Regions from separate parts of the Saccharopolyspora hattusasensis genome, predicted to be linked through region 3. Evidence: riboswitches for the same ligand, from Rfam matches in the RefSeq annotation. Region 3 holds a riboswitch; each other region holds the start of a gene.

Region 1 (5,389 bases), 5.4 Mb from region 3:
GTCTGCCAGCACCTCCATCCGCGAGCGGGCGGCCTCGATGCTGGTGACGTCGGCGTCCAGCGCCACGATCGCGTTGATCACATCGCCGAACTCCGAATAGCACAGGTGGGTGTGGATCTGGGTGGACTCGGCGACGCCGCAGGTCGCCAGCCGGAACGACGTCACCGCCCAGTCCAGGTAGTCCGCGTGCTGTGCCGAGCGCAGCGACAGCAGTTCACGCAAGGCGGGCTCGTCGACCTGGACGACCCGGATTCCGGCGGCTTCCAGGTCGTTCACCTCGTCCCGGATGGCCAGCGCGACTTGCTTCGCGGTGTCCGCCAGCGGCTGGTCGTCGCGGACGAACGACCACGCCAGGATCGTCACCGGGCCGGTGAGCATGCCCTTGACCGGTTTCTCGGTCAACCGCTGGGCGTAACTCGTCCACTCGACAGTGATCGGTTTCGGGCGGGCAACGTCGCCGAACAGGATCGGCGGCCGCACGCACCGCGATCCGTACGACTGCACCCAGCCGTTGTCGGTGCTGGCGAAGCCGTTCAGGTTCTCGGCGAAATACTGCACCATGTCGTTGCGCTCGGGTTCGCCGTGCACCAGGACGTCGAGCCCGATCTCCTCCTGCAGCCGGATGACGCGCTCGATCTCGTCCCGCATCCGCTGCCGGTAGGTCGCCTGGTCGATGCGGCCGGAGCGCAACGCGGCGCGCGCCTTGCGGACGTCCGTGGTCTGTGGGAACGAACCGATCGTCGTGGTCGGCAATGCGGGCAGGCGCAAGGACTTCTGCTGGGCGGCGCGCCTCGCCTCGTAGTCGCTGCGCTGCGAGTACTCCGGCCGCAGAGCCCGCAGCCGCGCCCGGACGCGGTGGTTGCGGACCCGCTCCGCGCTGGCGCGGTCGGCAATCGCGGCTCGTGCCTCGGCCAGCTCACCAGCCACCACGTCGCGGCCCTCGCCCAACGCACGGCCGAGGACGACCACCTCGCGAACCTTCTGCGCGGCGAACGCCAACCAGGACTTCACCTGCGGATCGATGTCGGCTTCCGCCGCGACGTCGTACGGCACGTGGAGCAACGAGCACGACGTGCTGACCGCTACCTCGTCCGCCGAGCCGAGCAGCGTGGCTGCGGTTGCAAGCGCCTTGTCCAGATCGGTGCGCCAGACGTTACGCCCGTCGACGAGCCCGGCGACCAGGGTTTTACCGCTCAGGCCCCGAACGGTCGACAGCGAATCCACTGTGGACTTCCCGGCGACGAGATCGACGGCGAGCGCCTCGACCGGGCTGGACGCCAGCGCGCCCAGAGCCTCGCCGAGATCACCGAAGTAGCCCGCGACCAGCAGGTTCGGGCGCTCCTCCAGTTCACCGAGCCGCTGGTACGCGGCGCGCAGCGCATCGAGCTCGTCCGGCGTGCGGTCCGCAGCGAACGCTGGCTCGTCCAGCTGCACCCACTCCACACCGGCCCGGCGCAGTTCGCCCAGCAGCTCCGCGTAAGCATCGAGCAGCCCGTCGAGCCGATCCAGCGGCCGGAACGACTCGGGGGCCCCGTCGGCGGCTTTGGCCAGCAGCAGGAAGGTGAGCGGGCCGACCAGCACCGGTCGGGTGGTCACGCCCTCCGCCGCGGCCTCCCGGTACTGCTCCACCGGCGTGCGGTCGGCCAGCGAGAACCGCATGTCCGGACCGATCTCGGGCACCAGGTAGTGGTAGTTGGTGTCGAACCACTTCGTCATCTCCAGCGGCGGCGCGGATTCCACCCCGCGCGCCATCGCGAAGTAGGTGTCCAGCGGACCCAACCCGAGCCCGGCGAAGCGCGGTGGGACCGCGCCGAAGGTGACCGCGGTGTCCAACACCTGGTCGTAGAACGAGAACGTGTTGCCCGGCACCGAATCCAGGCCCGCGTCCCGCAGCGCGCGCCACGCGTCGACGCGCAGTTCCCGCGCGACCGCACGCAGTTCCGCCTCGTCGATGCGGGACGACCAGTAGCGCTCCAGTGCGCGCTTGAGTTCCCGGTTGGGGCCGATCCTGGGATAGCCGAGTACGGTAGATCCGATCTTGCTGGTCAACGCCCTCTCCTCGCGAGCTCGACGACGGATGCCCCGAGGTCAGGGAAGGCGCAGGCGAACCGGCAACGCCGCGCGGCGCGAACCGGTCGTCCGCCAGGTCCTCCCGCGAGACCCCGGACCGCGCGCACCACCGGGTGCGCGCACCGGTGGCAGGTCTTCGGACTCGCGGGCACGTCCCGGCCGACGCCGGGGTTCCTACTGGCCGTCGCTTCCCAGGCACGCATGCCCAGTGCTGTGCCCGGTCTCGGACCGGGGACGGCGTTCGTTCCCACTCACCGCTGCGGGGCAGTCCCGGATTCGCACCGGATTCCCTCTTGCCTCGCCCGCCCGCGGCCACGACTTCCCGTCGCGATCCGGGGTGGACGAACCACCAGCACAACGGAGGCTACCGACTGGGCAGCCGTTGGCAAGGGCCTGGGGCGTGCGCGGACCGTGCCGGACGGCCACCGCGCATCCGGTGACTTCCGTGGTGAACACGCCCTTCCGGCTCGCCCTCGCGCCGTCGGTGAGAGGCTCGTCACGTGGGGTCGCGACGCCCGAGCCGCGGGCCGGCGCGGCGCGCGACCGGCGGGGCCCCCGGGCGGGTGACGATCGCGGCGTGGGCCGGATCCGCATCTCACGTTCCGACGGGCCGGGCCGTCTACGGGGAGTGAAAGTGAAACCGTTCGAGCAGATCGTTGACGAGTACGGCCCGATGGTGCTGCGAGTGTGCCGGGCCGTGCTCGGACCGGCCGACGCCGAGGACGCCTGGTCCGAGACGTTCCTGGCCGCGCTGCGCGCCTACCCGGAGCTCGCCGAAGACGCGAACGTGGAGGCCTGGCTGGTCACGATCGCCCACCGCAAGGCGGTCGACGTCACCCGGGCGACGGCACGCCGACCGGTGATGGTCGAGCGCGTGCCTGAGCGGCCCAGCACCACGGGCCGCCCGGAGGACTGGGACGGAGACCTGTGGGCGGCGCTGAGCGCGCTGCCGACCAAGCAGCGCATGGCGGTGGCCTACCACTACCTGGCCGACCTGCCCTACGCCGAGATCGCCGCGATCCTCGGCGGCAGCACCGATGCCGCCCGCCGGGCCGCGGCGGACGGCATAAAGACACTGCGCACGACGTACAGACATGCCACGAGCGTGGGAGGGGAAGCGCGATGATGACGATCCACGAAAACGACGACAGGCACCTGTTCGACGCGCTCCCGGCGATCGACTTCGACGCCAGCAAGCGGCTGCACATCGAGCTGGTGAACGCGGCCAAGCGGGAAGGGCTGCTCGACGTCGCCTACCGCACGATGGACACTCCGGTCGGCGAGCTGCTGCTGGCCGGTACCGAACGCGGCCTGGTGCGGGTCGCCTTCGCCCGCCAAGGGCACGACAAAGTTTTGGCGTCGCTGGCCGCGACGATCAGCCCGCGCATCCTGCGGGCACCGGACCGGTTGGACGAGGTCGCCCGGCAGATCGAGCAGTACTTCTCCGGGCGGCGGCGCACCTTCGACCTGCCGCTGGACTGGCGCCTCTCGCGCGGGTTCCGGCTCAACGTGCTGTCGCACCTGCCCGACATCGCCTACGGCCGAACCGCCAGCTACGCCGAGGTCGCCACGGTCGCAGGGAGCCCGCGGGCGGTGCGCGCGGTGGGTAGCGCGTGCGCAACGAACCCGCTGCCGGTCGTGGTGCCGTGCCACCGCGTAGTGCGCTCGGACGGCACTTCGGGCGGATACGTCGGCGGCGTGGAGGCCAAAGCAATCCTGCTGAACCTGGAGGCAGCATGAGCACGCTGGTGGAGCAGCGCCCTCGCGCCCAGTCCCGGGGCACCGCAACGCTGATCCCGCAGGGGCACGGCCTGGTGTTCACCACTCGCGACCGGCCGGTGCGCTCGGCGCGCGGCTGGTCCGCGTCTCCGGTGCGGCATGGGGTCTCGCCGGTGCGTTCCGGACGGCGCCACACGCTGGGGCTGGTCTTCCACAACGCGACCTGATGACCTACACGCTGCTCGGGGCCGACGGGCGACCGTACGTAAGCGCCGCGCCAGGTCGCCTCGGCGGATACCGGCGCGGCAGGATCTACGGGCGGCTCGACTGCCCGTCCGCGCTGCGCGCGATCGCCGACGGAGGCTACATGGCGCACCGGGTGTTCTTCGCGGACGAGGCCACCGCACGTGCGGCGGCTACCGGCCCTGCGCGGTGTGCCTGCCCGATCGGTACCGGGAGTGGAAGAACGGCCCGCACGATCGGCACCGCCTCCCTCGCCACCGAGGACCTGATCGCCCTCGGCGGAGTTGGAACCTTCGACGGGCTGCGCGGCGCAACCCGTGACGGCGGCACCTGAGAAGTGGTCCGCACCATGCTCCTGCACCGCACCGATTCGACCCCTTGAGCACTTTCTGCTGGTATAACCCAAAAGCACGTGCGGCCAGGTACCGGTCGCACACCACGAGAACCCGAGGAGAACGAGACCTTGAGTCCCGCAGCGGCAGACACCACGACCGACGCCGGGGTCGTGATCGGCGAGGACGGGTTGGCGCGTCCGCCGTGGGCGGCCCGCGATCCCCTGCTGCGCGAGTACTACGACACCGAATGGGGCATGCCCGTGCGCGGCGAACAGGCCCTTTTCGAGCGGATCAGCCTGGAGGGCTTCCAGGCCGGGCTCTCCTGGGCGACGATCCTGCGCAAACGCCCCTCCTTCCGCGAAGCGTTTGACCACTTCGATCCGGACGCCGTCGCGGCCTACACCGAGGAAGATGTCGCGCGCCTGTTCGACAACCCAGGAATCGTGCGCAACAAAGCCAAGATCCGCGCAGCCATCACCAACGCCCGCGCGACCACCGAACTGCGCGCCGAGGACGGTCTGGAAGCATTCGTCTGGTCGTTCAAACCGGACACCACGCCACGCCCGCGGACGATCACAGAGATCCCCACCACGTCACCGGAATCCGTGGCGCTGTCAAAAGCACTGCGGCGCAAGGGATTCGCATTCGTCGGCCCGACGACCATGTTCGCGCTCATGGAGGCGATCGGCATGGTCGACACGCACCTCGTCGACAGCCACCGCCGCGGCACCTCCGGTATCTGGCCGCATCCGTTACCGGGCGGTGATGCCGCCGTAAGTGGCCTCGGATGCAGGCGCTGCAACCGTTGATCCGGCTGGCGCGCAGCCCGATCGACTCCGGTACCGCCGTGGCACACCACCGACGTCGGCGGCCTTTCGACAGACGGCTGCCCTCCATGGCATCCGGAGCACCACGGCCGGGTTCTTCACCCGCAGTTGCCTGATCGCTGCCCGCCAGGAAGCGTCGCCGGTGTAGGCGTGTCACATCGGCCGAGTCCGGCGGGTCACCGAAGAAACGTAGCG
Region 2 (5,389 bases), 1.1 Mb from region 3:
GTTCGGACCAGGTCCTCGGTGAGGACTTCGGCGGGGCTGCCCGCCGCTACGACCGCACCGCGCTGGAGGACGACCAGCCCGTCGCAGAAGGTTGCGGCCAGGTTCAGGTCGTGCAGCGCCACTACCGCTGTCACCGGCAGTCGGCGGACCAATTCCAGGAGCGCGAACTGGTGGGCGATGTCGAGATGGTTGGTCGGCTCGTCCAACAGCAGTTCCGTTGGCTGCTGCGCGAGCGCGCGGGCGATCTGGACGCGTTGGCGTTCGCCGCCGGAAAGGGTGTGCCAACGCCGGTCGGCCAGCGCTTCGAGGTCAGCGTGCATGAGTGCCCGACGCACTGCCTCCGCGTCGGTGTCTTGTGCGGTGCCCCACGAACTGCGGTGCGGCGTGCGACCGAGGGAAACCACTTCGGTGACGGTGATGTCGAGCTCGGTGGTGGATTCCTGCTCGACCAGGGCGATCCGGCGGGCGAGGGCGCGGCGGCCGATGCCCGTGATGTCCACGTCGTCGACGAGGACCCTCCCCGAGGACGGTTGGCGCAGACCGGCGAGCAACCGCAGCAGCGAGGACTTCCCAGATCCGTTGGGGCCCAGCAATCCAAGGGTCGAGCCGGGTTCGACCTCAATGCGTATCCCGTTCACGATTGCCGCGCCACCGCGTGACCACGACACGTCCAGGGCGCGCAGGCTCATGGCATGCCTCTCCTCCGGATCAACAGGAACGCGAAGGCGGGCACTCCGACCAGCGCCGTGACGACACCGACGGGCACTTCCTGCGGCGCGGCCACGGTTCCGGCCAGTGCATCGACCCAGACCAGCAGGACCGCGCCGAGCATTGCGGTGGTCGGCAGCAGGGCGCGGTGTCGGGTACCCACCAGGAACCGGGCGGCTTGCGGGAGCACGAGCCCGACGAAACCGATAGCACCCGAGGTGGCCACCAGCGTCGCGGTCAGCAGCGCGGTTCCCACCAGCAGCAGCCCGCGAACTCGCGCCACCGAGATGCCCAGGGAAGCGGCGGAATCGCGACCGAAGGCGAACGCGTCGAGCGAGCCGGCCTGCGACTGGCAGAGCAACAGCCCCACCGCGCAAACGATGCCGGCCAGCGCGACGTCGTCCCACCGCGCTCCGGCGAGCGAACCGAGGAGCCAGAACAGCACACCCTGGGTCTGCTGGGCGTCGGCGGAGGTCATCACGATGTAGGAGGTCAGCGCCGAGAACAGCTGGCTGCCGGCGACACCGGCGAGGATCACCCGGCTGGTCCCGCCGCCTGCCAACGCCGACAGCCCCATCACGAGCGCGAACGCGACCATGGCACCGCCGAACGCCCCGGCAGCCAGCCCGATCGTCCCGGCACCGACCCCGAGCACCGCGATCGCCACCGCGCCGGTGGACGCCCCCGCCGAAATCCCCAGCAGGAAGGGATCCGCCAGCGGATTCCGCAACATCGACTGCAGGACCGCCCCGCACACGCCCAGCCCCGCGCCACAGATCGCGGCCAGCAGCGCCCGCGGCAGGCGCAACTCCCACACGATTCCCTGCGTGATCCGGGAAACGCCGGTGGTGCCCAGTCCCAGCTTGGCGCGGACCACTTCGGCGACCTCTGCGACCGAGATGTCGGCCGGCCCGATGGTGATCACGAAGGCGATCGACACCACGAGCACCGGCAGGGCGCCGCCGACCAGCCAGGCGGCGCGGACCTGACGCACCACTACCGCTCCACGGCGACGAGCTTGTCGGCGAGCGCCTCGATCCCGTCCACGGTTCGCATGCTGGTGTTCAACGCGGTGCCGGACATGGGGATCCAGTTCTCGCCGCGCACGGCGTCCAATTGGGACACTGCGGGATCGGTGCGCAGAAAGTCGATCTTGTACTGGAGGCTGTCGCCTTCCTGATCCCGGGTGAGGTCGCCCAGCACGAGCAGCGTCGGGTCGCGGCTGAGTACGTCCTCCCAACCGACCTGCGGCCACATCGACGCGACGTCGTCGTAGGCATTGCGCACTCCCAGCGCGCGCGTCATGATCCCCGGGGATCCGGTTCTACCTGCCACGTAAGGCGCTTCGGTTCGCGCGAACCAGAACAGCACCGACTGCTTTTGCCGGGAGGGCAGATCCGCGACACGCGCCTGCGCAGCAGCGACCCGTGCGCACATGTCGGCGACCAGCGCCGCACCGCGGTCCTGCACCCCGAAGATCGTGGCGATCTCCTGGACCTCGCGGTAGATGTCCGCCAGTTCGGTCGGCTCGCCCAGCGGCGCTTCCTCCGGGAGGCAGTTGCTGGGCGAGAGGTAGGTTGGTACGCCCAGCTCTTCGAAGCGTTCGCGGGAGGCGACCATCGAGTCGGTGAAGACCGCTTGGTAGGCGCCGAGGACGATGTCCGGCTCAGTCGCGAGTACGCTCTCGAACGAGGGGGCGTTCTCCGCCAGCCGGGGCACCTGCTCGTTCGCGGCGGCGAGGCGCGGTGCGACTGGGTCGGTCCAGGTCGCGGTGCCGACCATCCGGTCCTGCAACCCCAGGGAGAGCATGATCTCGGTCGTGCTCTGGTTGAGGCTGACAGCGCGTTGCGGCGGCGCTTCGACGACGACGTCCTGACCGCAGTTGCGCATCGAGACGGGTTCGCCACCAGCGTGCTCGTCGGCCGGGGGCGCCGAACAGCCGCAGAGGGCAATGGCCAGCACGCCTGCGAACAGGGTCTGGTGCCCTGGCCGAGACGCGCGAAACCGCGCGGGGAATAGCATCGTCCGCATCCTTAGCTCGGGCTCGTACGCGGAGCCGCCAATTCGCCGACCGGTTGGCGCACTGGACCTGCACCGACCGGGAACCAGCAGGTCTTCGGGCTCGGGTTCTGCTGGACGGAGAACCTTCCCAGGCGCGTGCCCAGTGGTCCGGCCCGCTCGTGGGCCGCCCCGTCCATCACCCCTACCGCTGCGCGTCAGCTCCGGATTCCGACCGGATTCCCTGACCCGTACACCGGGTACGACTGATTCGCTCACACCCTAACCGCCCGGCGTTGCGCGACCGATGTGAGAGATCTCGCACGGTCGCGCCGCGTGCGGCTGCCGTGGTGCGGAGCGTCGGGCGTGTTTCCCGGGCGATCGGATGTATCTCCATCCACATGGTGGCGCCGCCCGCGAGCGCGTTCTGCCCGGCGAGTTCCGCGACGGTGGGCAGTTCCCCGCGCCAGAGCAGCTGGGCGATCTCCTCGAACGAGCATCGGGTGGCCAGGTCATCGACCGGGTAGCCGCCGTAGGTCAGCCAGTTGCTGTCCGGGTTGACCATGGAGATGTAATGTCGGCGACGACCCCGGACAGTCCCTTGTGGACCTTCTTGCTGCTGGTGGGCATGATTGTCCCCGCTGCGGAATTCGGAATGGCCGAATAATTCGGGCTTTATCCGGGAAAAGGGTGCTGGAGTGGGAAGGTGCTGCATCCGGTCGACCAGATCGCGCTGCCGCGCTCGGCGATGGTGGCCAAGCCGGTGTCCGCGGCGTGCATTGCCAGCCGCAGCAGGGTGCGGGTTGCTGCTCCAGCGTCATGTCCGCCGAGCGGGCCAACCGGCTGCTCCAGGGGAGCTAACCCTTCGCGTTCTCCCACGAATGTCGAGGCGGTTTGCCTAGTGTCGGCGGGACCGACATCGGGCGTCCGCTGGCCGGGGGTGTCGATGCCGAGGGTGTCCAGCCCTCTGGCGCTGTGCGGTGCGAGCGGCTCGCGATGTCGGCCGGACGCGGGGTGCTGCCAGGGGACCCGCGTCGAAACCCGACCGACGGGAGTGTGCTTGATGATCAACCGACGATGGCGCGGGGCGGTCGCCACGATCGCTGCCGCGGGGCTCGCCCTCAGCGCACCGGCGACGGTGCAGGCGTCCGGACTGGACGGTCGTGAGATCGGGCCGGCCGCGGAGCAGAAGACGATGCTGCTGGTACACGGCTACAACCCGGATCCCCCCACCAACTGCAACGGGTCGACCTGGGACGCAGCCCTCGAGTACTACCAGGAAGCGGGCGGCCGGGATCGTTCCTCGATGCGGACGATCGGCTACTACGAGGGCGACCGGGCATTCTGCGATGACGTGATCGGCGACGGTCAGGCCGACCGCGAGCGGCCCATCCAGGAAATCGCCAAGGACTTCGCCAACTACATCTACGCGGAGTACACCAGCAAGGGTGAGGAGGTCGACATCGTCGCGCACTCGATGGGCGGCCTGATCACCCGCGTCGCGGTGCTCGGCACCCGCGAGGGCTGGAGCGGCTTCCCACCCAGAGTGGCGGTGGAGGACATAGTCACGCTCGGCACCCCGCACCAGGGGCTGATCAACGGGTGCCGCAATCCCGATGCGGATCCCGACGACAAGTGCACCCGGCAGTGGAACCAAATGACCCCGGCGGGCGAAGGCGGGTCGGGTTTCATCGACAAGCTGCACGAGTCCGCGCCCGGCCGCAACGACCGCGGCTTGGACGATCCGTGGGCCGCCGGGATCGACTGGAGCCTCGTCAGCTCTCTGGAAGACGAAACCGTGTCGTACTACTCCGGCATCGACAAGGGCTACTTCGCGCACCAGAAGTACGGTTACGACGAGGATCTGAACGACAACGGCGTCGACGAATGCTCGGACCCGAACGTCAGCCACGCCAACCTCCGGCAGCTGACCGGTGCGGGCGGTTACTGCCTCCGCTACTGGCACCACGGGGCGGACGGCGGCCCCCACACCACCGAGAACGGCTGGTCCCCACTGAAGGTGGCCTTCAAGGCAGCCACCTACAAGGGCGACGACCTACCGCGATGACGACCGACCGCGGTGACGACCGACCGTGGTGACGACCGACCGTGGTGCGGGCCCGATTTCCGCACCACGGTCACACTCCCGCTGCGGCCTGAATCACGACTACCGACCCGACGCCCTGGTCATACGGGTCGACGACGACGGCAGGGCCACGCCGGTGCCCGGCGTCACACTGCTCGGCATGCGCGAACGAGTCACCGCCCTCGGAGGCCGCCTGCGAGCGGCACCTCGCGACGAGGGCGGCTTCTCCGTGCAGGCCGAACTTCCCGTGGACCGAACGTCATGATCCGCGTCCTGCTGGTCGACGACCAGCCGCTCATCCTCAGCGGATTCCGCGCGCTCCTCGACATCGAGGACGACATCGAGGTGGTGGCCGAGGCCGCCGACGGCAGCGAAGGCCTGGCGCTGGCCCGGGAACACCTGCCCGACATCGCGCTCATCGACATCCAGATGCCGGTCGTCACCGGCATCGAGGCGACCCGGCGCATCGCCGCGGACCCGGCCCTGGCCGGGGTGCACGTCGTCATCCTGACCAACTACGGCTTGGACGAATACGTCTTCGACGCGCTGCGCGCCGGCGCGGCCGGATTCCTCGTCAAGGACATCAAGCCGGAAGAC
Region 3 (5,389 bases):
CGGTCCAGGTCGACGTCGCCGCCGCGGGCGTCGGCGAGCAGGTCGAGCGAGTCGATGGGCAGGACTCCCTGGTTCCACAGCGATCCGTCGAAGGACTCGTACCGACCCCGCTCGGCCGCGAGCTCGCTGGACGCGGCGATCGCATGGTAGCTGATCTGCTCCATGCTGCGGTCGGCGAACTCGACGGCGGCCTCCGACGAAACCGGGATGCGCTGCGCGAACAGCGCGTCCGCGAAGCCCATGAGGCCCAGCCCGATCGGCCGGTGCCGCAGGTTGGACCGGCGTGCCTCGGGGATCGTGTAGAAGTTGATGTCGATGACGTTGTCCAGCATTCGCACGGCGGTGCTCGTGGTGCGCTCCAGCTTCGCGGCGTCGATGCCGTCGGCGTCGACGTGCCGGGCCAGGTTGATCGACCCGAGGTTGCACACCGCCACCTCGTCGGTGCTGGTGTTCAGGGTGATCTCGGTGCACAGGTTGGAGGAGTGCACGACCCCGCTGTGCTGCTGCGGCGACCGCAGGTTGCACGGGTCCTTGAAGGTGATCCAGGGGTGGCCGGTCTCGAAGAGCATCGTCAGCATCCGCCGCCACAGCTCCACCGCGCGCACTCGGCGGAACACGCGGATCTCGCCGCGGTCGGCGGCCTGCTCGTAGGCGCGGTAGCGCTCGGCGAACGCCTTGCCGTAGAGGTCGTGCAGGTCAGGCGTCTCATCCGGGGAGAACAGCGTCCACTGCTCATCGGCCTCGACGCGGCGCAGGAACTCGTCGGGCACCCAGTTCGCGGTGTTCATGTCGTGGGTGCGGCGGCGGTCGTCGCCGGTGTTCTTGCGCAGGTCGAGGAACTCCTCGACGTCGATGTGCCAGGTCTCCAGGTATGCGCACACCGCGCCCTTGCGCCGGCCGCCCTGGTTGACCGCCACGGCGGTGTCGTTGGCGATCTTCAGGAATGGCACCACGCCCTGGGACTTGCCGTTGGTGCCGTTGATGTGGGCGCCGATGCCGCGCACCGGCGTCCAGTCGTTGCCCAGTCCGCCCGCGTACTTCGACAGCCGCGCGTTGTTGCTGATGGAGTGGAAGATCCCGGACAGGTCGTCGTCCACAGTGGTCAGGAAGCAGGAGGACAGCTGCGGCCGGGTGGTGCCGGCGTTGAACAGGGTCGGGGTCGAGCACATGAAGTCGAACGTCGACAGCAGGTGGTAGAACTCGATCGCCCGCGCCTCGCGGTCGTCCTCGCGCAGCGCCAGGCCCATCGCGACCCGCATGAAGAACGCCTGCGGCAGCTCGAAGCGGGTGCCGTCTTCGTGCAGGAAGTAGCGGTCGTAGAGAGTCTGCAGGCCGAGAAAGCCGAAGGTCAGGTCGCGTTCCGGCACCAGGGCGCGGCCCAGCCGGTCGAGGTCGAAGGAGCCCAGCTCCGGGTCGAGCCGCTCCAGTTCGACACCGCGGCGCACGTAGTCGGCGAAGTACGCCGGGTAGTGGTCGCGCATTTGCTCCTGGTCGGCCTCCTGTGGCTCGCCCAGGAAGCTCAGCGCCTCGCGGCGCATCCGGTCCAGCAAGAGGCGGGCCGTGACCTGCGAATAGTTCGGCTCGGTCTCGATGAGCGTGCGTGCCGCCATGACCTGGGCCAGCGAGAGCTCGTCGTCGCTGATACCGGCGTAGCCGGTGCGCCGCACCTCTTCGAGCACGGCATCGGCCGACACGCCGGGCAGTCCGGCGCAGGCGTGGTGGACCACAGTGGACACGCGGGTCCAGTCGTTGAGTGTCGCCGTCACGGGCTCTCTCCCTCGCGAGCTCGGCGGACCACGACGGCGCGCGCGGAGACAGGCGGCAGGAGCCGCAGGTCGTCCGCGCGGACCCGCCCTCGAAGTCCCGGACAGCACGCTTCGCAGCGTGCACCGGCGGCAGGTCTTCGGACTCACGGGCGGCCTACTGGTCGTGGCTTCCCAGGCTGCTCGCCCAGTGCTCTACCCGCTGCCGTCAGGCAGCCGGGTCACGACGTTCGTTCCCGTTCACCGCTGCGGGGCAGTCCCGGATTCGCACCGGGTTCCCTCTTGCCTCACCGGACGCCTCCGGTGAACCACCAGCGAGCGACACACTACATGTTGGGTTCGGGGAGTGATCGGATGGGCAGATAACGGAGTGTCGTGGTCCTGGTCGACAGTGCGGGCGAGGTGGTCGAGACTTGGCGGCCGGAGGCCGGCGAAAGGGGTAGCGGTGGACGAGGCGAAACTCCTGTCGTTGGTTTCGGAGTTGACAGCGGCAGAGAAGGCGCGGTTGCTGACCGGTGCCGACCTCTGGACCCTGCACCCGATGCCGAAGATCGGGCTGCGGTCGTTGGTGCTCTCCGACGGGCCGAACGGGGTGCGCGGCACGGCATGGGACGAGCGCGACACGTCGTTGCTGTTCCCGGTGGCGTCCGCGCTGGCGGCGACCTGGGATCGGGCGGCGGCGCGCACCGCGGGTGAGGTGTTCGGCGACGAGGCGCGCCGCAGGGGTGTGCACGTGGTGCTGGCGCCGACGGTCAACGTGCACCGAAGTCCTTTCGGGGGCAGGCATTTCGAGAACTTCTCGGAGGATCCGCTGCTGATCGCCGAGATCGGTGCCGAGGTCGTCGCGGGCATCCAGTCGCGCGGGGTGGCCGCGACTCCGAAGCACTACGTCGCCAACGACAGCGAAACCGAGCGGCTCAGCTACGACGCGGTGGTCGACGAGCAGGCGCTGCGCGAGATCTACCTCAAGCCGTTCGAGCGGATCGTGGCGAAGGCTTCGCCGTGGGCGATGATGGCCGCCTACAACTCGGTGAACGGGAGCACGATGACCGAGAATTCCGCTCTGGTGAACGATGTCCTCAAGGGCGAGTGGGCGTGGGACGGGATGCTCATGTCGGACTGGTTCGCCACCCGCTCGCTGGAGGCGGCGGCGCTCGGCGGCCTCGACCTGGCCATGCCCGGCCCGAAAAGCCCGTGGAGCGACGGGAAACTCGCAGCGGCCGTGGCGCGGCGCAAGGTCCCGGAGGAAGTTCTCGACGACAAGGTCCTGCGGGTGCTGCGGTTGGCCGATCGGGTAGGTGCTTTCGAAGATTCCGAACCCGGCGGCGGGCCTTCGGGGGAGGCCAGGCCGGTCATCCGGCGGCTCGCGACGCAGGGATTCGTGTTGTTGCGCAACGAGATAGTGGATGATGCGCCGCTGCTGCCGATCGGCCCTAAGGTCGCCAAGGTCGCGATGATCGGCGAGAACGCCACCATTCCGGTGGTGCAGGGAGGCGGGTCGTCGCACGTTAGCCCGCCGCACGTGGTGACTCCGCTGGATGGATTGCGTGCGGCGCTGCCCGACGCGGATGTGGTTTACCAGCGCGGTGTGCGGCATCGGCGGTTGCTGGACGTGATCCCGCGCGAGGAGGTTGCTGACCCGGCCGGCGAGGGCACCGGTATCCGGGTCGAATACCTCGGTGACAAGGGAGAAGTCCTCGACAGCGAGCTGCGCGGAACCGAGCGGCTGATGTGGCTCGGCGGCCTGCCGTCCGGGGCGAAGTCGTTGCGGTTGCAGGGGAAGCTCCAACTCGATCTCGGCGAGCACGTGTTCGGGGTGAACGGCACCGGGCGCTTCCGCGTCGAGCTCTCCGGCCGGGAGGTGCTGGCTGCGGACGTGGTGCGCACCAACGGGATCGACGACCCGCTGGGCGGCATGCTGGAACCGCCCGAGCAGCGGTTCAACGTCGTGCTCGTCGAGTCGGACTTGGACGCCGACGGCCGGGCAGCCATGACCGTCGAGTTCACCCCGCAGCGCATCGACGCGCTGGTGGCGGTCGGGATCGGGCACCGAGCGCAGGAGTGGGACGACGCGAGCGCACTCGCCGCCGCGCTGGCGATCGCCCGCGACTCCGACGTCGCGGTCGTCGTGGTCGGCACCAACGACGAGGTCGAGACCGAGGGCCGCGACCGCGTCTCGCTGGACCTGCCGGGCGCCCAGAACGAGCTGGTACGCAAGGTTGCCGCGGTGAACCCGAACACGGTCGTGGTGGTCAACGCCGGGTCGCCGGTGCTGATGCCCTGGGCGTCCGACGTCCGCGCGGTGCTGTGGACGTGGTTCGGCAGCGCGAGGTCGTGCAGGTGTACGCGGCGGAGCCGTTGCGGCTGGCGGGGTTCGCCGTCGCCGAGGCCGAGGCGGGAGCCGAGGTGTCGGTGGTGGTGGACGTCGAGCCGGGCGGTGAGTTTGCGGTGGGGCGCAGCGCCGGGGACCTGCGGATTCGCGCAGCGAAGAGCCCGTGAGTCCGGCGGACTCACGGGCTCTTCGCTCGGTCACTGCTGCGGGAAGGCCTTCTGCAGGTCGTCCAGGACCAGGTTGGCGGCGATCGGGCCGAGGCCGAGGAACCAGGTGTCGTCGTGCACCTCGACGGCCTTGCCGTTCTTCACGACGCCGAGCGTCGTCCACTGCACGGAGTTGACCACGTCGGCCAGCTGCTGCTTGGCGCTTTCGCCGTAGGCGGCGTAGAACAGCTGGTCGCCGTCGGCCTGGGAGATCTGCTCGCGGCTGATCTTGGTGAAGGTCTGGTCGGTCTGCTGGTTGTCGGGGCGGCCGAAGCCCGCGTCGGCCAGGATCGTGCCGATGAACGAGCCCTTGCCGTACAGGCGGATGTCGCCGGGGATGAACCGCAGCATGCTGATCTTGCGGGCGGCGGGGTCGCCGGCCTGCTTGCCGATGTCGGCGGCGCGTTGCTGGTAGGCGTCGAGGATCTGCTGCGCCTCGGCCTTCTTGCCCAGCGCCTCGGCGTCGAGCAGGAAGTTCTGCTTCCAGGTCTTGCCGACCTGCTCGGCGAACACCGTCGGCGCGATCTTGCTCAGCGCGTCGTAGTTCTGGTCGTCGCGCACCTTGCTGGAGAGGATCAGGTCGGGCTTGAGCGCGGCGATCTTCTCCAGGTTCGGCGAGCCGATGGTGCCGACGATCTCGATGTTGCCGGCCTTCTCGGCCAGGTACGGCTGCAGGCCCTTGTTGGCGTCCGGCAGCACGGTGCCGACGGGCTTGATTCCCAGCGCCAGCACCGCGTCGAGCTCCCCGGTGTCGAGCACGACGACGCGCTGCGGGTTGCCGGCGATCTTGGTCTGCCCCTTGGCGTGCGTGACGATTCGCTCGTCGCCCTGGGGCGCGGCGGGCTGCTCGGGAGTCGACGAGCCGCACGCGGCGACGGCGCCGAGCGCGAGCATTGCGGTAACGGCCGCGAGCAGTCGACGGGGACGGAACATGGTGCTCCCTGCTATTTTGGTTGGCTCAAAAGTTTGGTAAGCCTAACCTGGCCGGGGGATGGAAACCAGCTTTGAGAGGGTTGTCACGGGTGAGCGGCCGCGAAGGTGATCATGACGTGGTAAAGGGGCGGGCATGGAGTCGTTGATCCCGCGGG
Region 4 (5,389 bases), 2.9 Mb from region 3:
GCGGCTTGCCGCCGGCGAGCACGCCGAGCAGCAGCCCGTCGTGCTCCGCCACTGCGGGCGTCACCGCACTCCCTTCGGTCGCGCGGTCCGACCGCACGCAGAACACGCGGCGCCGCTGCGCTTCCGCGCCGACCGCGGCGTTCACCGCGTCGTCGGACGCGGCTGCCACCGCGTACCAGGCTCCGTCGAGGTCGCCGTCGCGGTACCCGCGCCGGCTCCAGGTGATCTCCCCGGCGTCGGCCAGGGCCTCCACCGCCGGGGTCGCCTCCGGGGCGATCACCTCGACCGCTGCTCCGGCGCTGATCAGCCGGGGTAGTCGCCGCTGCGCGACGGTGCCCGCGCCGATCACGACGACTCGGCGCCCGGTGAGGTCGAGTCCGGCGAGGTAGTGATTATCGGGTTGTGTGGCCATGTGCGTGTCCGTGTCCGTGACCGTGTCCGGTCGGATCGTCGGGGTGGTGGTGCGGTGTCTGCGGTGCGCCCAATTTGTCCTCGAACCCCGGCAGCAGCACCCGGTAGGCGCAGGTGTCGCAGTTCATCCGGATGTCGCCGTGCAGGGCCTCGTGGTAGCGCTCCACGACGAGATCTACCAGGGCGTCGCAGTCTCCCAGGTATCCGGCGACGCGGACGTCGATGTCCGGCGCGGAGCTCGCGTACTCGCGTGCCTGGTCGACCACGCGCTGCGGAAGCACGCCGTCGAACAGGAAGTACGGGGCGACCACGATCCGCTTCGCCCCGAGCCTACGAGCCCGTTCCAGCCCACCGGCGACGTCCGGTGGTGCCAGGGAGATGAACGCGGTTTCTACCGTGTCGAAGCCGCAGGTCTCTTGCAAGAGCCGTGAGACCTTGCACACTTCGGCGTTGGCGTCGGGGTCGGTGGAGCCGCGGCCGACGAGCACCACGGCGGTGTCGGGCCAGTCGGCGCGCGGCACCACGGCCTCGATCCGTTCGGCGAGCAGTTCCAGGAGGATCGGGTGCGGTCCGAGCGGGCGGCCGAACACGAACGACGTGCCGGGGTGGCGGCGGACTTCGCGTTCCAGCGCGGCCGGGATGTCGCCCTTGCCGTGCCCGGCGGCGACGAGCACGAGCGGCACGGCGGCCATCCGGCGGTGGCCGCGGGCGGTGAGCTCGCTCCAGGCTTCGGTGACCGCGGGGGCGGACAGCTCGATGAACCCGCCTGCGGTGTCGACGCCTGCGGCCGACATCCGGGTGCGCAGGCGGTCGAGGAAGGCGTGGAACTCCGTCACACCGCCTTCGTCCACCGTGCCGTGGCCCACGACCAGCAGCGGTTCGGTCACCGGTTACCTCCAGGTTCTGCCCAGTAGAGGAGGGCGTTGATCGCGGCGGCGGCGATGGCCGCACCGCCGCGTTCGGTCAGGGTGGTCACGGCCGGTAGGCCGCTGCGCCGCAGCGCGGCCTTGGCGTCGACCGCGCCGACGAAGCCGACCGGGACGCCGACGACGAGCGCCGGGTTGAGCCGGCCGGTCTCGGCGAGGCGGATCAGCTCGAACAGCGCGGTCGGGGCGTTGCCGATGGCCCACACCGCGCCGTCGGGGTGTTCTTCGGCGGCCAGCCGGATGCCCGCCGCGGATCGGGTCAGGCCGGCGGTCGCGGCGAACTCGGCGACACCGGAGCGGTCCAGGCCGATTTCGGCCGGGCGCGCGGTGATCCCGGCCGCGACCATGCGCACGTCGGTGATCAGCGGCGCGCCGTCGAGCAGCGCCGCGCGCCCGGCCCGCAACGCGGTTTCGCCGGCGACGACCTCGCCGGTCCAGCTCGGGTCGGCGGTGGTGTGCACGACGCGCTCGACGACCGCCCTGGCCAGCGGCGGGAAGTGGGCGAAATCGGCCCTGGACCGCATGATCCGGTAGGACTCGGTCTCGATCGGGTGCACGGTGCGGTCGGCTGGAGTGCCACCGCTCTCCCCTGCTGGAGTGCCGCCGCTCTCCCCGGCTGGTGCGAAACCGCCGCTCTCCCCTGCTGGCGCGAAACCGCCGCTCATTCGACTTCCGGCTCCTTCCGGGATTTGAGGTGCCACCACAGCGCCGCCCCGCCCCAGACCGCCAGGAACAGCCCGAGCGTGATGTAGCCGAGCAGTTCGAACTGGTCGCTCACGGCCGCGATCCCGTCCAGGAACGACAACCCGTGCTCCGCCAGCAGTCCACAGAGGACGATGAAGGCGATCACGGCGGCCAGCACGACGGTCAGGGCCGTGGTGGTCACGTTCACCCACAGCCGCCGTAGGGGCCGCGCCAGCGACCAAGTGTAGGCGCGGGACATCAGCATCCCGTCCACGCTGTCCACTGTGCACATTCCGGCGGCGAACAGCAGCGGCAGGCTCAGCACCGCGATGGCGGACTGGTGTTCGGTCGGCGACACCATGGCCAGCACCGTGATCTCGGTGGCCGTCTGCATGCCGAGCCCGAACAACAGCCCGATGCCGAACAGGTGCCAGGAGCGGCCGACGCCGCGCATCCGCCCGCGCAGCAGCCGGGCGAGCAGGCCGCGCCGCCCCAGCACCAGCTCGACCTCGGTCTCGTCGACCGCGCCGCGGCGGGCGCGGCGCAGCAACCGCAGGGCGTCGCGCAGCACCAGCGCGTTGAGCACCGCCAACGAGCTCAGCACGGCAACCACGATCAGGTCCACGACGGTGGCGACCTGCACCCCGGCCTGCTCGGCCCACTGCTGCGCAGCGGGTCCGGCAATGAAGGCGATCGCGGCGGCGAGGAACAGCACGACGCTGGCGTGCCCGAGCGCGAACCACATGCCGGTCGACACCGGTCGGCGGCCGCGCTGCATCAGCAGCCTCGTCGCGTCGTCGATCACCGCGACGTGATCCGCGTCGAACCCGTGGCGCAGGCCGAGCAGGTACGCCGTCGTCCCGGCGGCGGCCAGCCCGCCGACCGCGCTGAACGATTCTTGTTGCAAAAGGTAGGCGCTCCAGCCCGCTAGGTGGAGCACTCCGACGGCGGCCAGTACGACCGCTGCTTTCCGGCGCTCGGCGGCGCCCCAACCGGCCTGCGGCCGACTCGCTTCGGCATCCCAAGACATGGGATCTCCGACCTCCTGGGTTTCCCGCCCGAGGGGCTCGGTGTCCGCGCGTCGCGGCGCGACGCGGGGCCGACGCGCAGTCTCCTGACTCCCGGATCGACGCGGTTCCCCTGCCTTCCAGCTGTTGGCAGCCGTGGCAACGAGTGAGGCCCACTCCCCGGTCACAGTGGCGGGACCGTCCCGGATTCGCACCGGGTTCCTGCACTGTCGGCGGCCGTATCTTTCCTTGCCCACCACCCAAGGTCAAACCCCGTGAGGTCGATCACCGATCCGGCCAGCGGATACCCAAATGGGTGAATTCGACTCTTTCGCCGTTCCGGTCGGCCAGCGCATGCTTGGGCTACGGCGACCTTGAGAGCCCGGTTTTCCTGGGCTTATCTGATCAAAAACGGGAGAGATCGAGTAGGCTGCCAGGCGTCGGGATGTTCCCGGCAACGGCCCGGTCAGGACCCAAGGATCACACGTATCAGCCAAGGCTGGTGCACCGTTCGTTCGGGGTCCCTGGCAAAAGATCGGGACGTAGCCATCACCGCAGCTCGCGGAACGATGGCCGATCGGCTGAGACTGCCCAGCCTGGACTCCAGCCGTGCACCAGTGGTACGGCGGCGAGCGAAATGTCCTGCTCGAACAAATAACAGCAACGAGTAGGAAGCAGGCGACCATGAACGAGACCCACACCATCACGTTGAACCTGCAGGTCGTGGAGGCGGGCGCGAAGACCACCGCAGACGTCGGTTTCACCACTCCGGGCGGTCAGGCGCTGCACGGCCACGGCACGGCGCGGCGCCACCCGGACGACCCGGAGGTACCGCAGATCGGCGACGAGATCGCGATCGCCCGCGCCCTGTTCGAGCTGGCGCACAAGCTACTGGACAACGCGGCGCAGGACATCGGCGACCGCCTGCACCGCCGCGTGCACCTGCCCGCCTGACGCACAGGTGAAGGGCACCTTCGGCGGTCCGGGGTGCCCTTCACGTCGTCCGCAGCGCGATCACGAGTGCCGCGATCGCGGGTGGGTGGCCCGCGCCGACGCACGTGTTCGTGCCGGTCGGCTACGCGCTGCTCGCGGGCAGGTCAGCCCACCGCCTCCTGGATCCGCTTCCAGGCCGCCAGCACGTGACGCCGCTCGGTCTGCGGCGAACCGACCGCGAGCCGCAGCAGCGTCCCGCCGCCCACCTTGGTGTGGGTCAGGTACAGCTCCCCCGACTCGTTCAGCGATTCCATCAGCCGGTGGACCCGATCACCAGCGTCCTCTGTGGACAGTTCGGGGAACAGCGGCCGGAAGCAGACCAGGCCCAGCGGGTGCGGCTCCAGGAGCTCGAAGCGTGGGTCGTCGCGGACCCAGCCGGCGAACTCCTGGGCGAGGCCGACGGTGGTGCGGATGTGCTCGCGCAGCCCTTCCGCGCCGTACCAGCGCAGCACCGACCACAGCTTCAACGCCCGGAACCGGCGACCCAGCGGCACCTGCCAGTCCCGGTAGTCGATCACCTCACCGGACGCGGTCGCCGGGTTGCGCAGGTACTCGGGCAGGATCGACAGCGCGTCGATCATGGGCCGCCGGTCGGCCATCCACAGCAGGCTGCAGTCGAAGTTGGTCAACAGCCACTTGTGCGCGTTGGTGCAGTAGGAATCGGCGAACTCGGCGACGCCGTCGTTGATCCAGCGCAGCTCCGGGCACACCGCGGCAACACCCGCGTACGCCGCGTCCACGTGCAGCCAGACCCCGCGCGCCCGGCACACGTCGCCGACCTCACGGACCGGATCGATCGCGGTCGTCGAGGTGGTGCCGATCGTCGCGCACACCAGTGTGGGCACCGCGCCGGCGGCGAGGTCCTCGGCGATCAGGGCGTCGAGGTGCTTCGGGTCCATGCCGAGCGAGTCCGGGTCGACGTCGACGATCCGGACGTTGTCCGCGCCGATGCCGACCATCCGCGCCGCGCGCTCCAGGGACGAATGGGTGTGCGCGGAGACATAGAGCATGTGGCGCCGGGTGATGCCCCGGCTCGCGACCTGTCCGTCGCTGACCCGCTGCAATGCCGCTAGGCAGGCGACCAGCGCAGCGCTGGAGGCGGAGTCCTGGATCACCCCGCCGCCGACGGCATCGGTCCGGAAGTGCTCGGGAAGGCCCAGCAGCTCGGCCATCCAGTCCACGACCACGGTCTCCAGCTCGGTGCACGCGGGACTGGTCGCCCAGACCATGCCCTGCACGCCGAGCCCGCTGGAGAGCAGGTCACCGAGGATCGACGGGCCGGTGGCGTTGGCCGGGAAGTAGGCGAAGAAGTTCGGGTGCTGCCAGTGCGTCACGCCCGGCATCAGCACCGCGTCGAGGTCGCTCAGC

Evidence for each region. A riboswitch is a leader RNA that binds a small molecule or an ion and turns the genes downstream of it on or off. The one in region 3 is predicted to bind cobalamin.
Region 1: another riboswitch for cobalamin. It lies ahead of metE (5-methyltetrahydropteroyltriglutamate--homocysteine S-methyltransferase); the one in region 3 lies ahead of ACRXBZ_RS26225 (ribonucleoside-diphosphate reductase subunit alpha).
Region 2: another riboswitch for cobalamin. It lies ahead of ACRXBZ_RS31420 (ABC transporter substrate-binding protein); the one in region 3 lies ahead of ACRXBZ_RS26225 (ribonucleoside-diphosphate reductase subunit alpha).
Region 4: another riboswitch for cobalamin. It lies ahead of ACRXBZ_RS11575 (HoxN/HupN/NixA family nickel/cobalt transporter); the one in region 3 lies ahead of ACRXBZ_RS26225 (ribonucleoside-diphosphate reductase subunit alpha).

Annotation. Positions count from the first base shown of each region.
Region 1 is NZ_JBPCDC010000001.1:100,188-105,576, forward strand. Features, by position in the region: gene metE (5-methyltetrahydropteroyltriglutamate--homocysteine S-methyltransferase) at 1-2,049, opposite strand, end outside; cobalamin riboswitch at 2,181-2,436, opposite strand; gene ACRXBZ_RS00540 (RNA polymerase sigma factor) at 2,699-3,196, shown strand; gene ACRXBZ_RS00545 (methylated-DNA--[protein]-cysteine S-methyltransferase) at 3,193-3,810, shown strand; partial or broken gene ACRXBZ_RS00550 (2OG-Fe(II) oxygenase) at 3,801-4,016, shown strand; gene ACRXBZ_RS00555 (hypothetical protein) at 4,016-4,366, shown strand; gene ACRXBZ_RS00560 (DNA-3-methyladenine glycosylase I) at 4,538-5,176, shown strand.
Region 2 is NZ_JBPCDC010000001.1:6,541,229-6,546,617, reverse strand. Features, by position in the region: gene ACRXBZ_RS31430 (ABC transporter ATP-binding protein) at 1-689, opposite strand, end outside; gene ACRXBZ_RS31425 (FecCD family ABC transporter permease) at 686-1,705, opposite strand; gene ACRXBZ_RS31420 (ABC transporter substrate-binding protein) at 1,705-2,730, opposite strand; cobalamin riboswitch at 2,799-2,992, opposite strand; partial or broken gene ACRXBZ_RS31415 (hypothetical protein) at 3,188-3,271, opposite strand; gene ACRXBZ_RS31410 (esterase/lipase family protein) at 3,770-4,774, shown strand; partial or broken gene ACRXBZ_RS31405 (ATP-binding protein) at 4,872-5,057, shown strand; partial or broken gene ACRXBZ_RS31400 (response regulator) at 5,054-5,389, shown strand, end outside.
Region 3 is NZ_JBPCDC010000001.1:5,487,272-5,492,660, forward strand. Features, by position in the region: gene ACRXBZ_RS26225 (ribonucleoside-diphosphate reductase subunit alpha) at 1-1,766, opposite strand, end outside; cobalamin riboswitch at 1,878-2,091, opposite strand; partial or broken gene ACRXBZ_RS26230 (glycoside hydrolase family 3 protein) at 2,305-4,077, shown strand; gene ACRXBZ_RS26235 (ABC transporter substrate-binding protein) at 4,293-5,234, opposite strand; gene ACRXBZ_RS26240 (alpha-ketoglutarate-dependent dioxygenase AlkB family protein) at 5,368-5,389, shown strand, end outside.
Region 4 is NZ_JBPCDC010000001.1:2,618,378-2,623,766, forward strand. Features, by position in the region: gene cobA (uroporphyrinogen-III C-methyltransferase) at 1-412, opposite strand, end outside; gene ACRXBZ_RS11565 (sirohydrochlorin chelatase) at 393-1,298, opposite strand; gene ACRXBZ_RS11570 (precorrin-8X methylmutase) at 1,295-2,002, opposite strand; gene ACRXBZ_RS11575 (HoxN/HupN/NixA family nickel/cobalt transporter) at 1,999-3,051, opposite strand; cobalamin riboswitch at 3,129-3,253, opposite strand; gene ACRXBZ_RS11580 (DUF1876 domain-containing protein) at 3,713-3,982, shown strand; gene ACRXBZ_RS11585 (pyridoxal-dependent decarboxylase) at 4,126-5,389, opposite strand, start outside.